Regions from separate parts of the Tumebacillus amylolyticus genome, predicted to be linked through region 2. Evidence: a T-box and tRNA genes for the amino acid it is inferred to sense, from the RefSeq annotation. Region 2 holds a T-box; the other holds one or more tRNA genes.
What was found. The T-box of region 2 lies ahead of JJB07_RS10470 (valine--tRNA ligase). A T-box ahead of a tRNA ligase gene usually reads a tRNA of that ligase, here a tRNA-Val.

Region 1: it has a tRNA-Val gene. The T-box ahead of JJB07_RS10470 (valine--tRNA ligase) is inferred to sense a tRNA for this amino acid. The anticodon was not compared.

The regions. Positions count from the first base shown of each region.
Region 1 covers NZ_JAEQNB010000001.1:1,409,901-1,417,264, reverse strand. The annotation lists gene JJB07_RS06675 (S53 family peptidase) at 1-1,593, opposite strand, end outside; gene JJB07_RS06670 (carboxypeptidase-like regulatory domain-containing protein) at 1,836-3,221, opposite strand; tRNA gene JJB07_RS06665 (tRNA-Val) at 3,382-3,457, opposite strand; tRNA gene JJB07_RS06660 (tRNA-Cys) at 3,467-3,540, opposite strand; tRNA gene JJB07_RS06655 (tRNA-Val) at 3,549-3,624, opposite strand; tRNA gene JJB07_RS06650 (tRNA-Cys) at 3,633-3,706, opposite strand; tRNA gene JJB07_RS06645 (tRNA-Gly) at 3,712-3,786, opposite strand; tRNA gene JJB07_RS06640 (tRNA-Phe) at 3,816-3,891, opposite strand; tRNA gene JJB07_RS06635 (tRNA-Asp) at 3,900-3,976, opposite strand; tRNA gene JJB07_RS06630 (tRNA-Ala) at 4,014-4,088, opposite strand; gene speD (adenosylmethionine decarboxylase) at 4,215-4,619, opposite strand; gene JJB07_RS06620 (OLD family protein) at 4,649-5,338, opposite strand; gene JJB07_RS06615 (hypothetical protein) at 5,317-5,568, opposite strand; gene JJB07_RS06610 (AAA family ATPase) at 5,565-7,169, opposite strand; gene JJB07_RS06605 (metallophosphoesterase family protein) at 7,166-7,364, opposite strand, start outside.
Region 2 covers NZ_JAEQNB010000003.1:66,046-73,409, forward strand. The annotation lists gene JJB07_RS10465 (bifunctional folylpolyglutamate synthase/dihydrofolate synthase) at 1-711, opposite strand, end outside; gene JJB07_RS10470 (valine--tRNA ligase) at 711-3,374, opposite strand; T-box leader at 3,432-3,680, opposite strand; gene JJB07_RS10475 (cysteine hydrolase family protein) at 3,756-4,286, opposite strand; gene JJB07_RS10480 (hypothetical protein) at 4,505-5,026, opposite strand; gene JJB07_RS10485 (ABC transporter ATP-binding protein) at 5,011-5,700, opposite strand; gene JJB07_RS10490 (ABC transporter permease) at 5,721-6,914, opposite strand; gene JJB07_RS10495 (hypothetical protein) at 6,926-7,063, opposite strand; gene JJB07_RS10500 (phosphohexomutase domain-containing protein) at 7,142-7,364, opposite strand, start outside.

The DNA of each region.
Region 1 (7,364 bases), on a different contig from region 2:
GTACAAGTTGGAACCGGAGGTGATGTCGTGGTACGCGTTGTACGCTTGCGTGGTGTTGAACATTTTGTAGAGGGTCGGGTTCGCTTGGCCGAGGTTTGCTTTGCCGCGAGCTGCTGCGTATTGGTTGTTCACAGCTGCGATGCCTGCCCAGAGCGGAGCTGCGCAAGACGTGCCGCCGTAAACGGTCCAAGAACCTGCGGAGTAGATCGAGTAGCCGGTGTTCGGATCTGCATCAGCCGAGACGTCCGGAACTTGACGGTAGCCCGTGCTGTAGGAGTTCTGCACGCCCGGGCCGGTTTGCCAGCTCGGCATCGTGTAGACTTTGGACAGACCGCCGCCGCCGCCGTATCTGCGGGTGGTGTTCGACCATACTTTTTCTGCACCGTAGTTGCCCGAAGTCAGCGTCAAGTTGGTGCCGCCAACGCCGGTTACGTACGGATCGTTCGCCGGGTTGTCAACGTCGAGCTTCTTGGTTCCGCAGTCGTACGCGCCATCGTCACCGGACGCTGCAAATACGGATTGGCCTTGCACCGCCATCTGCGAGAGGATGTTGTGCAGAGAGTTCATCGTCGCAGCGTTTGCAGACGATTCGCAGAGGCCCCACGAGATCGAGACGGTCTTCGAGGTGTTGTCGTTCGCGATTTTTTGGTACATGTCCAGTTCGCCTTGGTCGCTGTTCGGAGCTTCGTAGACGTAGACTTGTGCTTTCGGTGCGATCGCGTTGATCACTTCGATGTCGAGTTCCACTTCGCCTTGGCCGGAACCTGCAGCGCCGCTGTACCCATCGACGAGAACCGTTTGCGGAGCCGGAGACCCGAGACCGTATTGGTTGTAGTAAGTGGTGATGTTCGAGCCCACGTAGCCGTCGAATTCAACGAGTGCCACGTTTTGACCCGTGCCGTTGTACGTGCCTGCCAGCGGTGCCACATCATACGCGCTGCGCAGTTCGGTCGGGGTGTATCCACCGGACGGGCCGGAGCCGACATGCGGAGTTTGCAGATCCGGTTTGCCCGCGTTGTTGTGGTGCAGAGCTTCGTTGTTCAGGCCGGTGACGGAGTTGATCACGCCTGCCAATTCAGACGGAACAGACGGGGTGTTCGCGTTTGCAAAGTAGTTCTCGCCTTTGGCGTTGGTGTATTCATTGAGCGTGACACCGAATGCGATTTCCAGTTGTTGAACAGAGCCGGAGACGGTGACGGATTGGTTGTTTTTCGCAACGCCGGTCACGGTCAGGCCGTTGGATGTCGCGAAGTCGGTTACTTTTTGTACATCAGCAGCCGTCGGGCCGAATTTCGCTTGGAATTCGTCCGGCGTGAGGAATTTCTTGTAATTCGAGGACGTCGGGGTGTACAGGTCTGCAATATAGGCGTCGAGTTTGTCTGCGTTGCGCAGGTTCAGTGCGAGCGTGACGGAGACGACGTCGGTCGATTTTTTGTGAGCTTTCAAGGTGCCGTGGGATGCGGCAACAGCTTCATTGCCTTTGAGTTGAACGTGAGCGTTGCTCGAGACCGGGGCGGCCATGGATGCAGCCGGGAGCAATGCCATACTGAAAACCGCCAGCATGGTCGGGACAAGAACTTTGGTTTTTTTCATTTTGGTGATCCTCCCTTTATCTGTTTGGTGTAGAAAGTAAGTTACCTTTTAACAAAGTTCATCATCTGGTAACAACCCTAGTATACTCTATCACCAAAAATTCGGACAAGAATTAATTCATAAACTTGCATATTAATTAATTCCAAATATTAACATAAAAGTATGAAATGCCTATTTTTTATGTCGAATACAAAAAAACACCGTCCTCCACATGCTCGGGAAGGACGGTGTTTTTCTACAACTTAAAACGGGTGGTAGATCGAGTACGCATAGTGGTACAGCGTGGTGACGTACGTTTCATTGGAATTGGAGATCGGAGACCCGAGGCCCATCGGGATGATGTCGTAATAGTGCGTGCTGACCGGGCCGTACCAGGAGTAGTCTCCGACTGCCGGGTTCATGTTCGCGAGGTAGATCGAGAAGTTCCCGCTTGCATCCGTGACGCCGTTCGCACTTTGTTGTCCGAGGCGCTCGTTCACCAGCAGGGTAATCGGCATGCCGGCGATCGCTTGACCATCCGCATCTCGCATCGAACCGTTGACGGTCATCCAGTGCTGTACGCGCCATTTGTACATGCTGGGGCCGTTGTCATAGTTGACGTAGCCGGTAATATTCGGATCGGAGTCGATCGTGTTCAGACCGATTCTCGTCGTTTGACGGCTGACTTGCAGGTGGTAGTTGGCAGCCGGGTCAACCGTTCCCGTCGAGACGACGTGGAAGTAGTAGGTTGTGCCTTGGGAGAGAGCCAACTTGCCGGCCGTGTTCGCCGAGAGACCGCCCATCGACTGCAACGCACCGTTCGCATCGGTTGCAAACATATCGACGACGTAGTTCGAGCCTGTCGGAAGCTGGTCGAACGTCACTTTCGCGTATTCGGTGGTCGACGGGGTGTAACGAACCCAGTCTTGGTCAAATACGTTGTCGAGGTTGCCGAGCACGCTGAAATCGCTGGTTTTCGAACGCGCTTGCCAGAGGTTGTCGTCCGCTTCTGCAGCATCGTAGCCGTACGATTGCGCCACTTCAAACAGGTACGGGTTGTTGGCATCGACGCCTGACACTGAGTTCACGCAGAGGAAGTAGTAGCCCGGTTGCGCGACCATGGCGACTTGGTCGTCGGAGCCGGGGCCGTATGCGGAATATTGTTCATTTTCCAAAGCCCCTGTGGTGTCGTTCATGTGGAACAGATGCAGGTCGTAGTCGACGCCCACCATTTGCATCGCCGGGAGCAACGCGGTCAGTTTGCTTGCATCCGGAGCGTAGAAGTAGTACCAGTCCTGTTGGCCTGCTGTGGACATCGTGTTTTGGTACAGGGTGTTGAGGTCGAGGTAGATCGCGGTGCTCGGGTCGTGGTTGCCGTAGTCGGCAGCCGTGATGCCTTGCGTGGAGAGCGACGGTTTCTTCGCTTTGTCCTTGGGAAGTTTGGTTTTGAAGTGCGAGGGGTCTACCGATTGGAACCCGTTCACGTTGGCAGCTTTGCCCCCTTTGAGGGTGACGCCTGCGCCTGTTGCCTGGGTGATGTGTCCGTTCGCTTTCGGTTGCTTGCTTTCTGCAAACGCTGCTGACGGCAGGACGAACGCCGACGCGAGCAACAGAGCTGCGGCGGGTGTTAGCCATTTTTTCATATCCATTTCTTTTAACTCCTCTCATATCTAAACTATTATCATATAAAAAATTTACCAGATTTCTATGTAAAAGTAAATGTTAACCAGTGAAAAAAATACAGTTTTTTTGTACAAAAAAAAAACGCTCCCTCACTCGTTTGGAAACGAATGAAGGAGCGTTTGCGTTTGGTGCGATCAACAGGACTCGAACCTGTGACCCCCACCATGTCAAGGTGGTGCTCTACCAACTGAGCTATGACCGCAGAAGAAATTGGAGGTGACACCCGGATTTGAACCGGGGATCAAGGTTTTGCAGACCTACGCCTTACCACTTGGCTATGCCACCATCATAATTGGTGCGATCAACAGGACTCGAACCTGTGACCCCCACCATGTCAAGGTGGTGCTCTACCAACTGAGCTATGACCGCAAAGAAACTGGAGGTGGTAACCGGATTTGAACCGGTGATCAAGGTTTTGCAGACCTACGCCTTACCACTTGGCTATACCACCAGAAATGGAGCGGAAGACGGGATTCGAACCCGCGACCCTCGCCTTGGCAAGGCGATGCTCTACCCCTGAGCCACTTCCGCATACCGGTATTCACTTTTTGAAAAAACAATGGTGGCTCGGGACGGAGTCGAACCGCCGACACGTGGATTTTCAGTCCACTGCTCTACCAACTGAGCTACCGAGCCATTTGAAATGGCGGAGCTGACGGGATTCGAACCCGCGGTCTTCCGCGTGACAGGCGGACATGTTAGGCCACTACACCACAGCTCCAGATAAGGTTATGCAGGTGAAACGAAATTGGTGAAAATGGTGGAGAATAGGGGACTTGAACCCCTGACCCCTGCGCTGCCAGCGCAGTGCTCTACCACTGAGCTAATTCCCCACGTGGTTAAATCTCTCGTCGTTCAGCGTGTCATTCGCTGGCGACAGAAGTTATAATATCATGCTCCCCAGACAAAAGCAACACTTTTTCGCTGTAAAAAAAGAGAAACTCTCCGCAGAGAGTTTCTCACGACCGAACAGACTCTTCAGCCGGCGCTTCCACCGACTGTTCCTCTACTTTCAACTTGCCCATCCCCCGCGCAAACTGCACGGTTTCCTGCTTCTTGGCCCGCAGACCGCGCGCGATGTACTCGGACGCAACCTTCGGGTCGATTCGGTCCCCACAGGTGTACACGTCGATGCTTGCGTACTTGTGCTCGGGGAAACTGTGGATCGTCAAGTGCGACTCGGAGATCACGACGACCCCGCTCACACCCAGCGGCGTGAACTTGTGAAACACGACTTCGCGAACTTCGGCGCCCGACTCGATCGCCGCGTTGACCATGATCTTCTCGACTTGTTCGATGTCATTGAGGAGCGCCGGATCACAATCCCACAACTCCGCGATAACATGACGTCCCATCGTATCCAATGCGTCCACTCCTTTCGGGAGGGATCGGCTCAGGCCTGCTCCACTCCTTGAAAGACTCGTACATAGCTTTTCCCGGAACGCATCTCGACCATGTAACTACTATCTCCCGAACTTGCCAAATGCTGGTTGTGCGTAACCATAATGATCTGCCGTCCAAACGCCGTGGAGAGCTGTTTCAAAAACTCCGCCACCGGGCGGCTGTACTCTTCGGACACGTGCTTTCCCGGCTCGTCGAGGATCATCGGCCCGTCGAGCGCCGGTCGATTGGCTTGTAAAAGCGCCGCGCGCAACGAAAGCGAAATCACATCCACAACTCCGCCGCCGCGCGCATCTTGCGGGCGTGTCTCCACGGGAATTTCGCCGCCATACGTCGAGACGACGAGAAATTCGCCCTCCGCTCTCCCCCGCACTTCTTCAATCACGACACGAAACTCCAAGTCCGGATTGCCGAAGATAAACTGCAACGCATTGGACACCATCGTCTCAATCTGACGACGGGCTTGCTCACGGGCAAACGCCGAAGACTCCTGCAGGAGAATTTTGACCTGCTGGAGCTTGTCGATCTCGCCCCGCTTCTCCTGCAAGCGGTCCACGATCTGCGCCTGCTTGCGGAGAACGGCGTCCCGCTCGCCGAGGCGACGGTTGTAGCGGGCGCGCAGTTCGTTCATGGCAAAGTCCAGTTGGGTCAAATCGACACTCATCCCTTGATCAGATCCCACGGGATCATCCCTTCCACTTCATCGGCGAGTTGGGCGATTTCTTGTTCGAGCTTCTGAATTTCCGAGTCCAACGCATCCGGGTCAACGCCCTCTGCGCGAATTTGTTCGAGGATTTCCTCTTGTTGCTTGATCAGGTTGTCTTTGCGGACTTCCGCTTTGAAACGCATGTCTTTCGCTTTGGCGAGACCGTCCTTCAAGGTGGACAGTTTGGTATCCATGATGGTGCTCATTCCGGGATTCCTCCTCTGAATTCTTCTACAAGTCGTTCTGTCGTATGCTCATCAATCGGAGCGAAGCAAACCGGGCAGGAACCCGAATTCTTCAACTCCGCGCTGTATTCTGCGATCAAGTTCCGCAATTCTTCTGCGTTGTTGGCAAGGTAGACGTCCGCTTTTTGCAAGCGTTCCACGTTGTCCACGATCTGGGCCCGCAGCTCTTGCAGTCGTTTTTGTCGGCCGCTCAGCATCGCCAATTCTTCGAGTTTGAACTCGACACGCTCTGTGTGTTGAAGCGCCTGCAACACCCGTGTCATCGAGTGCAGGAGTTGGTCGACCTCGCGTTTTTTCCCGGCCAATTCGTTGAGAAAAAGCGCCTTCGTCCGCATCGCGGCGAGGCGTTCCACACGCTGTCCGACTTCCGGGACTTGTGCGGTTCTTTCGAGCACGAGGTTGACTTTGCCGAGCAGTTGCCCCGTCTCTCCGGTTTTGCGACGGAGGTCATGCAGACGATTCAGCCGTTGACCCGAGTGCTCGATGCGAGAGACGGACTGCTCCGCCTGAGCAAGCTGCGCGGTGCGGTCGAGAACTGCATCTACGCGATTTTTCTGCATCTGCGTGCTCTCGCGATCTGCCGAGAGCTTGCTGAGACGACGGTACGCGGCCAACTGTTTTTCTTGGCGTTGCAGCAGGTCTTGCGCCGTCGAGAGTTGCTCCGTCTCGTGCAAAATCCGATCGGTCTCCTGCAAGGTCTGACGAACCTGCGTCCATCGACTGCGGGTTTGGTTCATACGCAACGATTTGCTTTGGACGGCGCCCGCCAGTTCGAGACGCAACGCCGCGTGTTCGAGGTGTTGCGTTTTTTCCAAAACGTTCGTGACTTCGGACAGTTCGCCCTGTACACGATGATGGAGGTCGCGCAGACGGCGAAGATTTTCAATCCGAGTGCCGAGTTGCTTGAGGCGGGCATGGCGCTCTTCGAGCAGGATCAGGATGTTCTCCATATAGGCAAGGTCGGAGAATTGCATCAGCTCTTCCTCGACCTCTGACAGTTGTTCGCGGTATTGTTTCTCATCCGAATTCAAGCGCGTCAGGTCCCGATGCGTATCACGAGACGCGGCGTCGATAATGTGGACGCCGTTCAAACGACCGATGGCTTTCGCTTTGATCGAGCCTGTTTCCGAAAGCAAAAAGGGAGGCTCCAACTGCGTCCCCAGATGCAGAACGGTCTCCGTGTCTTCATCTAACATGATCTTCGCAACGCCGGTGACATCGCTGACTTCACGAGGTACGGAGTTGCCGAAGCCTTCGTAGATCTGCTCTTCGCCCTCGGCGCTTACGACGATGTAGCGGTTCTTCGACGGCGTGCGTTCACGAGTTACGCGAGCTCCGTCCGCCAATTCGATGGTGACGCGGCATTGGGACGCTCCGACGCGGATGAAGTCGGCGCCGCGCGGCTCGTTGAACAACAGCCAGCGCAACGCACGAATGATCGCCGATTTGCCTTGGTCGGATGCGCCGACGATGACGTTCAAGCCGTCGTCGAACGCCATCTCCGTCAGTTCATGCGATTGAAAATTTTCGATGCGGAGGTTGCGGATGGTTTTTTGGCTCATCGTTTGGTCTCCCCCACGGCGAGACGTTCTTGGGCGGAGGCGATGCGGTTCATCGCTTCTTCGCGGACGTCGCCGGGCAAGCCCTCACGTCCGGCAATTTCGTCGATGATCGCGCCGATGTCGATCACTTTGTAGTCGCCCGCCGCTTTGATTCCTTGTACAAAATCGGCCAACCGTTGCGCGGCAAACGCCGCT
Region 2 (7,364 bases):
AGAGAGTGCCGGTTCATCCGCCGTCGTCAAAACGGGGACCCCTTGCTTGATAATCCCCGCCTTCTCCGCCGCGATCTGTTCCAGCGTCTCACCGAGTATCGCTTGGTGATCGCGTCCGACGTTGGTGATGAGAGACAGAATCGGCGTTACGACATTGGTTGAATCCAATCGTCCGCCAAGCCCGGTCTCCCACACCACAGCGTCGACTCCTGCTCGCGAATAGTGCAAGATCGAAAGCGCCGTCACCACTTCAAACTCCGTCGGTCTTCCATGTACCGTTTCCGAGACAGACTCGACCGCAGGGCGCAGGAGGTTGACCATCTCGATCAGTTCCTCGTCGGTGATGTTCAAGCCCCCGACCGACATCCGGTCGTGAAACGATGTCAGGTACGGCGACGTAAACAGCCCGACCCGGTATCCGGCCTCTTCCAAGATCGAGGCCAGATACGCACAGGTCGAACCTTTGCCGTTTGTACCGGCCACGTGCAGGAATTTCATGTTACGGTGCGGGTTGCCCAGGTGTTCGAGCATCGCGTCCATGCGCTCAAGCCCCGGCTTGATCCCCTTGCGTCCGTCGAAACGGTCAAATCCGTGAATCCACTTCAAGATCGAGGAGACGCTCTCCCGATCTTGAAACGCTGGAGAAGGTTGAGGCGCTTGAGGCAGTTGTGAAGCCGATGTAGTTTTGAGCTTTGAATTGCCGGCGTTCATTAGCCGCGCAGCTCCGCGATACGAGCATTGACCTTCTCACGCTTCTCCGCATAGTCGGTGAGTTTTGCTTTCTCGGCATCGATGACTTCAGCCGGAGCTTTGGCTACGAAGCCTTGGTTGTTGAGTTTCTTCTCGATGCGCTCGACTTCGCCGTCCAACTTCTTGGACTCTTTTTCCAGACGAGAAATCTCAGCGTCGATGTCGATGAGACCTTGGAGCGGCAGGAACAGCTCAGCCCCCGTCACTACGTTGGAGACTGCTTTCTCCGGCGCGGTGAGGTCTGTGCCGATCGTCAGGCTTTCCGGGTTGCAGAAGCGAACGAGGTAGGACTCGCCGCGCTTGAGAATTTCTTCGGTGGCTGCGTCCTTCGCTTTGATCAGCAACGTGATTTTGCGGGACATCGGAACGTTCAACTCGGCGCGGGTGTTGCGGATCGAACGAATGATATCAATGAAGAGAGACATTTCGCGCTCAGAAGTAGAGTCTGCGAGTTGCTCGGTGAATTCCGGGTACTTCGCGGTCATGATCGACGTGCCCGCTTGCGTGGACGGCAGGTGCTGCCAGATCTCTTCGGTCAGGAACGGCATGAACGGATGCAGGAGGCGCAGCGCTTGGTCGAGGACGTAGACGAGAACGTTTTTCGTGGTGTTCTTCGCCGCTTCGTCTTCGCCGTTGAGCGGCATTTTTGCCAACTCGATGTACCAGTCGCAGTATTCGTTCCAGAGGAACTCATACAGCGCAGTGCCGGCGCCGCCGATGTCGTAGTTGTTGTCCATGCGCTCATTTACTTCGCGAGCCGTCTCGTTCAGGCGGTGCAGAATCCATTTTTCAGCGATGCCGAGTTTGGAGTTCTCGTTGATGCCTTCGTAGGTGAACGACTCGTCGAGGTTCATCATCACGAAGCGCGATGCGTTCCAGATCTTGTTCGCGAAATTGCGGCCCATCTCGACGCGCTCCCAGTTGAAACGCATGTCGTTGCCCGGCGACAGACCGGTCAAGAGCATGAAGCGCATCGCGTCGGTGCCGTACTTCTCGATAACTTCGAGCGGATCGATCCCGTTGCCAAGCGACTTGGACATCTTGCGCCCTTCCGGATCACGGATCAGACCGTGGATGAGCACGTCGGTGAACGGTTTCTCTTCGGTGAACTCCAGCGCGGTGAAGATCATGCGCGCCACCCAGAAGAAGATGATGTCATACGCCGTAACCAGTACATCGGTCGGGTAGTAGCGCTTGAGGTCTTCGGTTTGTTCCGGCCAACCCATCGTGGAGAACGGCCAGAGACCGGAGGAGAACCAAGTGTCGAGAACGTCTTCGTCTTGCTTGAGGTTGTGCGAGCCGCACTTCGGGCAAGCGGTGACTTCGTCCATCGAAACGACGGTCTCGCCGCATTCGCAATACCAAGCCGGGATGCGGTGACCCCACCAGAGTTGGCGAGAGATACACCAGTCGCGGATGTTTTCGATCCAGTGCAGGTAGGTGCGTTCGAAACGCTCCGGCACGAAGTTGACGGCCGTTTTTTCGTCCTTTTGTGCTTGAATCGCAGCATCTGCGAGCGGTTGCATTTTGACGAACCATTGGGTGGAGAGGTACGGTTCAACCACGGCGCCGGAACGCTCGGAGTGCCCGACGGAGTGCAGGTGTTCTTCAATTTTGATCAGGACGCCCATGTCTTGGAGGTCTTTGACGATTTTTTTACGAGCATCTGCACGGTCGAGGCCTTGGTACGGGCCGGCGTTTTCGTTCAGGGTGCCGGATTCGTCCATGACGTTGATCTGCGGCAGGTCATGACGGAGACCGACTTCGAAGTCGTTCGGGTCGTGTGCCGGAGTAATTTTGACAACGCCGGAGCCGAATTCTTTGTCTACATATTCGTCGGCGATGATCGGAATTTCGCGGTTCATGATCGGGAGGAGCAGGGTCTTGCCGATCATGTGTTGATAGCGCTCGTCTTCCGGGTGAACGGCGACGGCGGTATCGCCGAGCATCGTTTCCGGACGGGTGGTGGCGACGGTGATGTGGCCGCTTCCGTCCGTGAGCGGGTATTGCAGGTGGTAGAGAGCCCCTTGTACATCTTGGTAGATAACTTCGATATCAGAAAGCGCGGTGCGCTGTGCCGGGTCCCAGTTAATGATGCGGTTGCCGCGGTAGATCAGGCCTTTTTCGTAGAGTTTGACGAAAACGGTGCGAACCGCTTTGGAGAGACCTTCGTCGAGGGTGAAGCGCTCGCGGGAGTAGTCGACGGAGATGCCGAGTTTCGACCATTGCTTGTGGATGGTGTCGGCGTATTCGTCCTTCCATTCCCAGACTTTTTCGAGGAACTTCTCGCGGCCGAGATCGTAGCGGGAGAGGCCTTGCTCGTCGCGCAGTTTTTTCTCAACTTTGGATTGGGTCGCGATGCCGGCATGGTCGGTCCCCGGCAGCCAGAGGGTGTCGAAGCCTTGCATGCGCTTGCGGCGAACGAGCGAGTCTTGGATGGACAAGTTCAGCGCGTGGCCCATGTGCAAGTTGCCGGTGACGTTCGGCGGCGGGATGACGATGGAGTACGTCGGCGCTTGCTTGTCTTCACTCGCTTTGAACAGGTTGTTCTCAAGCCACCAATCGTGGAGCTTGGTTTCTACTGCTTTGGGGTCGTAAATTTTCGGGATGTTTTTTTCTTCCATGTTGAAGACCTCCTCAAAATAAAAAAGTCCCTTCCGTCCTCGGACGCATGTAGCGTCAGCAAGGACGGAAGAGACGTGACTTCCGCGGTACCACCTTGGTTCGCCTCGTAGAAAAAGCAGAGGCGCACTCAAATGAAGATAACGGATTCACCGGTCACCCTTAGTGATCCCGCGCCACAAGCGGGGATGTTCAGGGCAACGACTCCGGGACGACGTTCAAGACATTTCACTTAGGCGGCCTCGCAGCGGGTCAACCACCCTCTCTGAAAGTTTCCAGTCTCTACTCTTTCCCATCACAGTCACATGTAGTTTGGCTTGATTTGATACATAGTATACACGAAACGGGTCGAGAGGTGCTACTGTTTTTTAACAGAATTTAGATCAAAATTGAATTTCGTCGGCAGGGACGACGAGGATGTACTGCTCTAGATTGTCCAAGCCGTGTAAATTGCAGTTGTGATGGGCGACAATTTGCTCGGCGGTGAGAACGGCGTTGTCCGTTGTGGAGTGCGCGTCCTTCACGAGCGTCACGCGATAGCCGAGCGTGGTTGCACGGCGGCAAGCGGAATCGATGCAGTATTCCGTTTTGAAGCCCATGATGATCAGGTGGTTCACGCCGAGTTCAGACAATTTTTGATGCAAATCCGTCATGTAAAAAGCGTCCGTGGCCTTTTTACGCACGGACGGTTCGCCGTCGATCGGTGCCACAGCGGGGTGGATCTCCCATTCCGGTGTGTTGATGGGGGCGACATCGTCGTCTTGGACGTAGAGAACGGGCAGTTGAGCGGTGCGTGCCTTCGTCAGCACAGATTGGATGCGCTCCAATGTGGCTTCCTTGCGATACATTTCTTTGGGTCCTTCTACTAATCCTACTTGCGCGTCAATTACGAGTACTGCGGTTTGGTTCGTCATGAACGAATCCCCTCTCTTGTTTTCGACTACGACAGGGGCATTCGGTTCCCGGTGAGCTGAATCAGAAACGAACGCCCTCATTCTTGGAGTTCAGGTTCTGTTGGTTGTACATCTCCACCACTTCCTTCCGCGCGATTTATCTGACTACTGTAGAGTACCATAGTACACACAAATAAAAAAGACCGTCTCAGCATCCTCCGGCCGCGACGGTCTTTCCTTTACTTTTTCTTTTTCTTCTTCGTGTTGCGGTATTTCTTGGTCGTTGCGTGCGCGACATACGGTTTGTCGACTTTGGAATGCTTGTCTTTGACCTGTGCCTTGGATTCGTTCGCTTTTTTCGCTGCGACTTTGGCGTCGAGCTCTCCGCGTTTTTTCTCTGTCCATTCATGGGTTTTGGTGAAAATGAACGTCCCGAATACGGAGATGATCACGACGAGCATCGGAAGTTGAACCAGCGCATTTTTCAACGCGGTCGTCCCTTCCGATGCACCGAGTTTTGCGTAGACGTAGATGAAATACACCACATACGAAATCAGCGCAGACAGCACCGACCCGATAATGCCGTGCGTAAAGCGGCGGTTCGTGACTTTCTGTACGATGAAGTAGATCGCGAACATCATCGCGACCGGCAGCGTCGACAGGAGCAAGTCCGGCGTGAAGAACATCGGGATAATCCCCGACACGACCCCCAGAACCCCTGCTACCGTCAAAATTCGTTTCCAATTCAATTCGTTGAACATCGATCAATCACTCCAGACTGTATCTTCACGGTGCGGTTCGCAAACCGCGTCAAACTGCGATCGTGCGTCACCATGACCACCGTCTTGCCCGCCGTTTGCAAGCGGCTGAACAAGCCCATCATCTCTTCCGCCGTCGTCTCGTCAAGCGCTCCGGTCGGCTCATCGGCGAGCACCAGAGGCGGGTCGCCGATCAAGGCGCGGGCCAGTGCCACACGCCGTTGCTCTCCTCCACTTAACGTGTACGAACGGTCTTCTCCCCGGTCTGCCAACCCAACTTGTGCCAAAAGCGAATCCGCCCGCGTGCGGTCGGACTTCGTGATCCTTCCTCGCAACATCTTGGGCAGCAAAACGTTCTCCCTGACATTCAACGTGTTCACGAGGCTTGGGAACTGAAACACAAACCCCACTCGCTCCGCCCGCAGTTGCGTCCGCTCCCGCTCGCGCAACTGCGTCACATCTTGACCGTCGAAAAAAACAGCCCCCTCCGACGGCTGGCTTAACAGCCCGACAATCGAGAGCAACGTTGATTTGCCGCTCCCCGACGGGCCCATGATCGCCACAAAATCCCCGCGCTCAATGCGCAGGTCGATCCCGGCGAGTGCTTGAATCTGCCGTTTTCGCTCCGAATACGGAACTTTCGCATCCCCGAGCGGTCCTTGATAGGATTTCGTCACACCGAGCAACTCGATCAGAACTACTCCCCCTCTCGGATCGCATCATAGGGATTGCGCCGCAGAATCTGACGAGTTGGCAAGGAAGCCGCCAGCATCGAGATCCCCACGGTCACAGCCAACGCCAGCAGAGCCAACCCCGCCACCGAGCCAAACGTCGGGAAGACCAGCGGCAACGCGAAGGCCTTGAGCATCAACGACTGGTTGTCAAACAACGTCGTCGCCACCAAAAACACCCCCACCCCGCCGCCGACGAACGCAGCGAGCCCGGCTTCGGTCAGCATCAAACGATACACCGCCCACTTTCCGGCCCCGACCGCGCGGAACATGCCAATTTCTCGCATTCGCTCCTGAACCAGCGCCGAAAAAAGCGTCATCGCTTGCAACGCCGCCATCATCAACACGACGCCAATCATCGCATACGAGAGCAAGCGCATCGGCCGCAACTGACGGTTGATCGTTTCGCGAATCTTCGTGCCGGTCACCGCCGCGACTTCCGGCATCGTCCGCTCAATTTGACGTTTCACATATTCCTCGTCGCCGGGCGATGTCTTGACCAGCGCGACAGAAATACTGTCTTGGGGAGCTTTTACATCGAGCGTCCGCGCTGTGTCCAAGGACATGAAAATCGTCCTGTCCGCCCCCGTTCCGGTCGGGAACAACACTTGCGCAACTTCAAATTCATGACCGAACAGATTCAATCGCTCGTGATACGTCTTGTACCGCATCTCCGCAATCGCGTTCTTGCCGCCCGCCTCGCTCCCGATCAAGATCGAATCCGGCGTAAGCGACCGTCCCACTTCACTCACGAACCCTTTGAGCGTGAAGTCGCTTCCAGGGTCGAACGCAACGACGGAGAAGTCTCCTTGAATCTGACAACACACGCCCGAGTACGTCGCCAAAAACAACTGCGGCGACACTTGCTTCACTTCGGGAATCCGGCGGAGCTTGTCCAACACGGAACTCGACATGTAAAACGGGGACACGTCGCCGGAGATCATCACTTGCTCGGCGACTGCGCTGTAGCTTTTCGGTACGACCATCACGTCAGCCCCGAATCTCGCCTCGCTTGCGGTGAGGCTTTTGTCGACGCTCAGGAGGAAAAAGTAGCTCAGGAACAGGATCGCGGCGGTGATCGCTGTACTTGCCACCAAGAGAGAGCTCCGCAGCGGTTTGCGCCACAGATTCCCCCACGCCCAGCGGACGCGTTGCATCATGGCAAGTCCCCCTATTCCTCGTCTTCCACGACAGCCGTCCCCTCGTCAAACGGGTCCGGTTTGCGCAGAATTTTGACTGTCATCCACGCTCCAAAACCCAACAGAAACAGCCACAACAGATTGAAGAAGATCTCGATGCCGTCCAACATCTACGTTCCCTCGCTCTCTTGCGTCAGTTTTGATCATAATAAAAAGACCAAGGGCATGCAACCCTTGGCATGTAACGTCTAGTATTCCACAATGTTTTCCATTTCATCCAAAGCCTCTCGCAAACCCTTCTCCGTCCACAAGAGATGCTCCAACAAAAGCACACCCACGAACGCGCCGTCCCGCTCCGGCATGTGGCGGGGGATGATCAGACTGCCGTTGCCTTCGCCCGCAATCAGCACATCTTCGCGTTGGACACGGTCCTGTACTTTTTTGAAGCCCTTCCCCACTTCGCGCACCCGC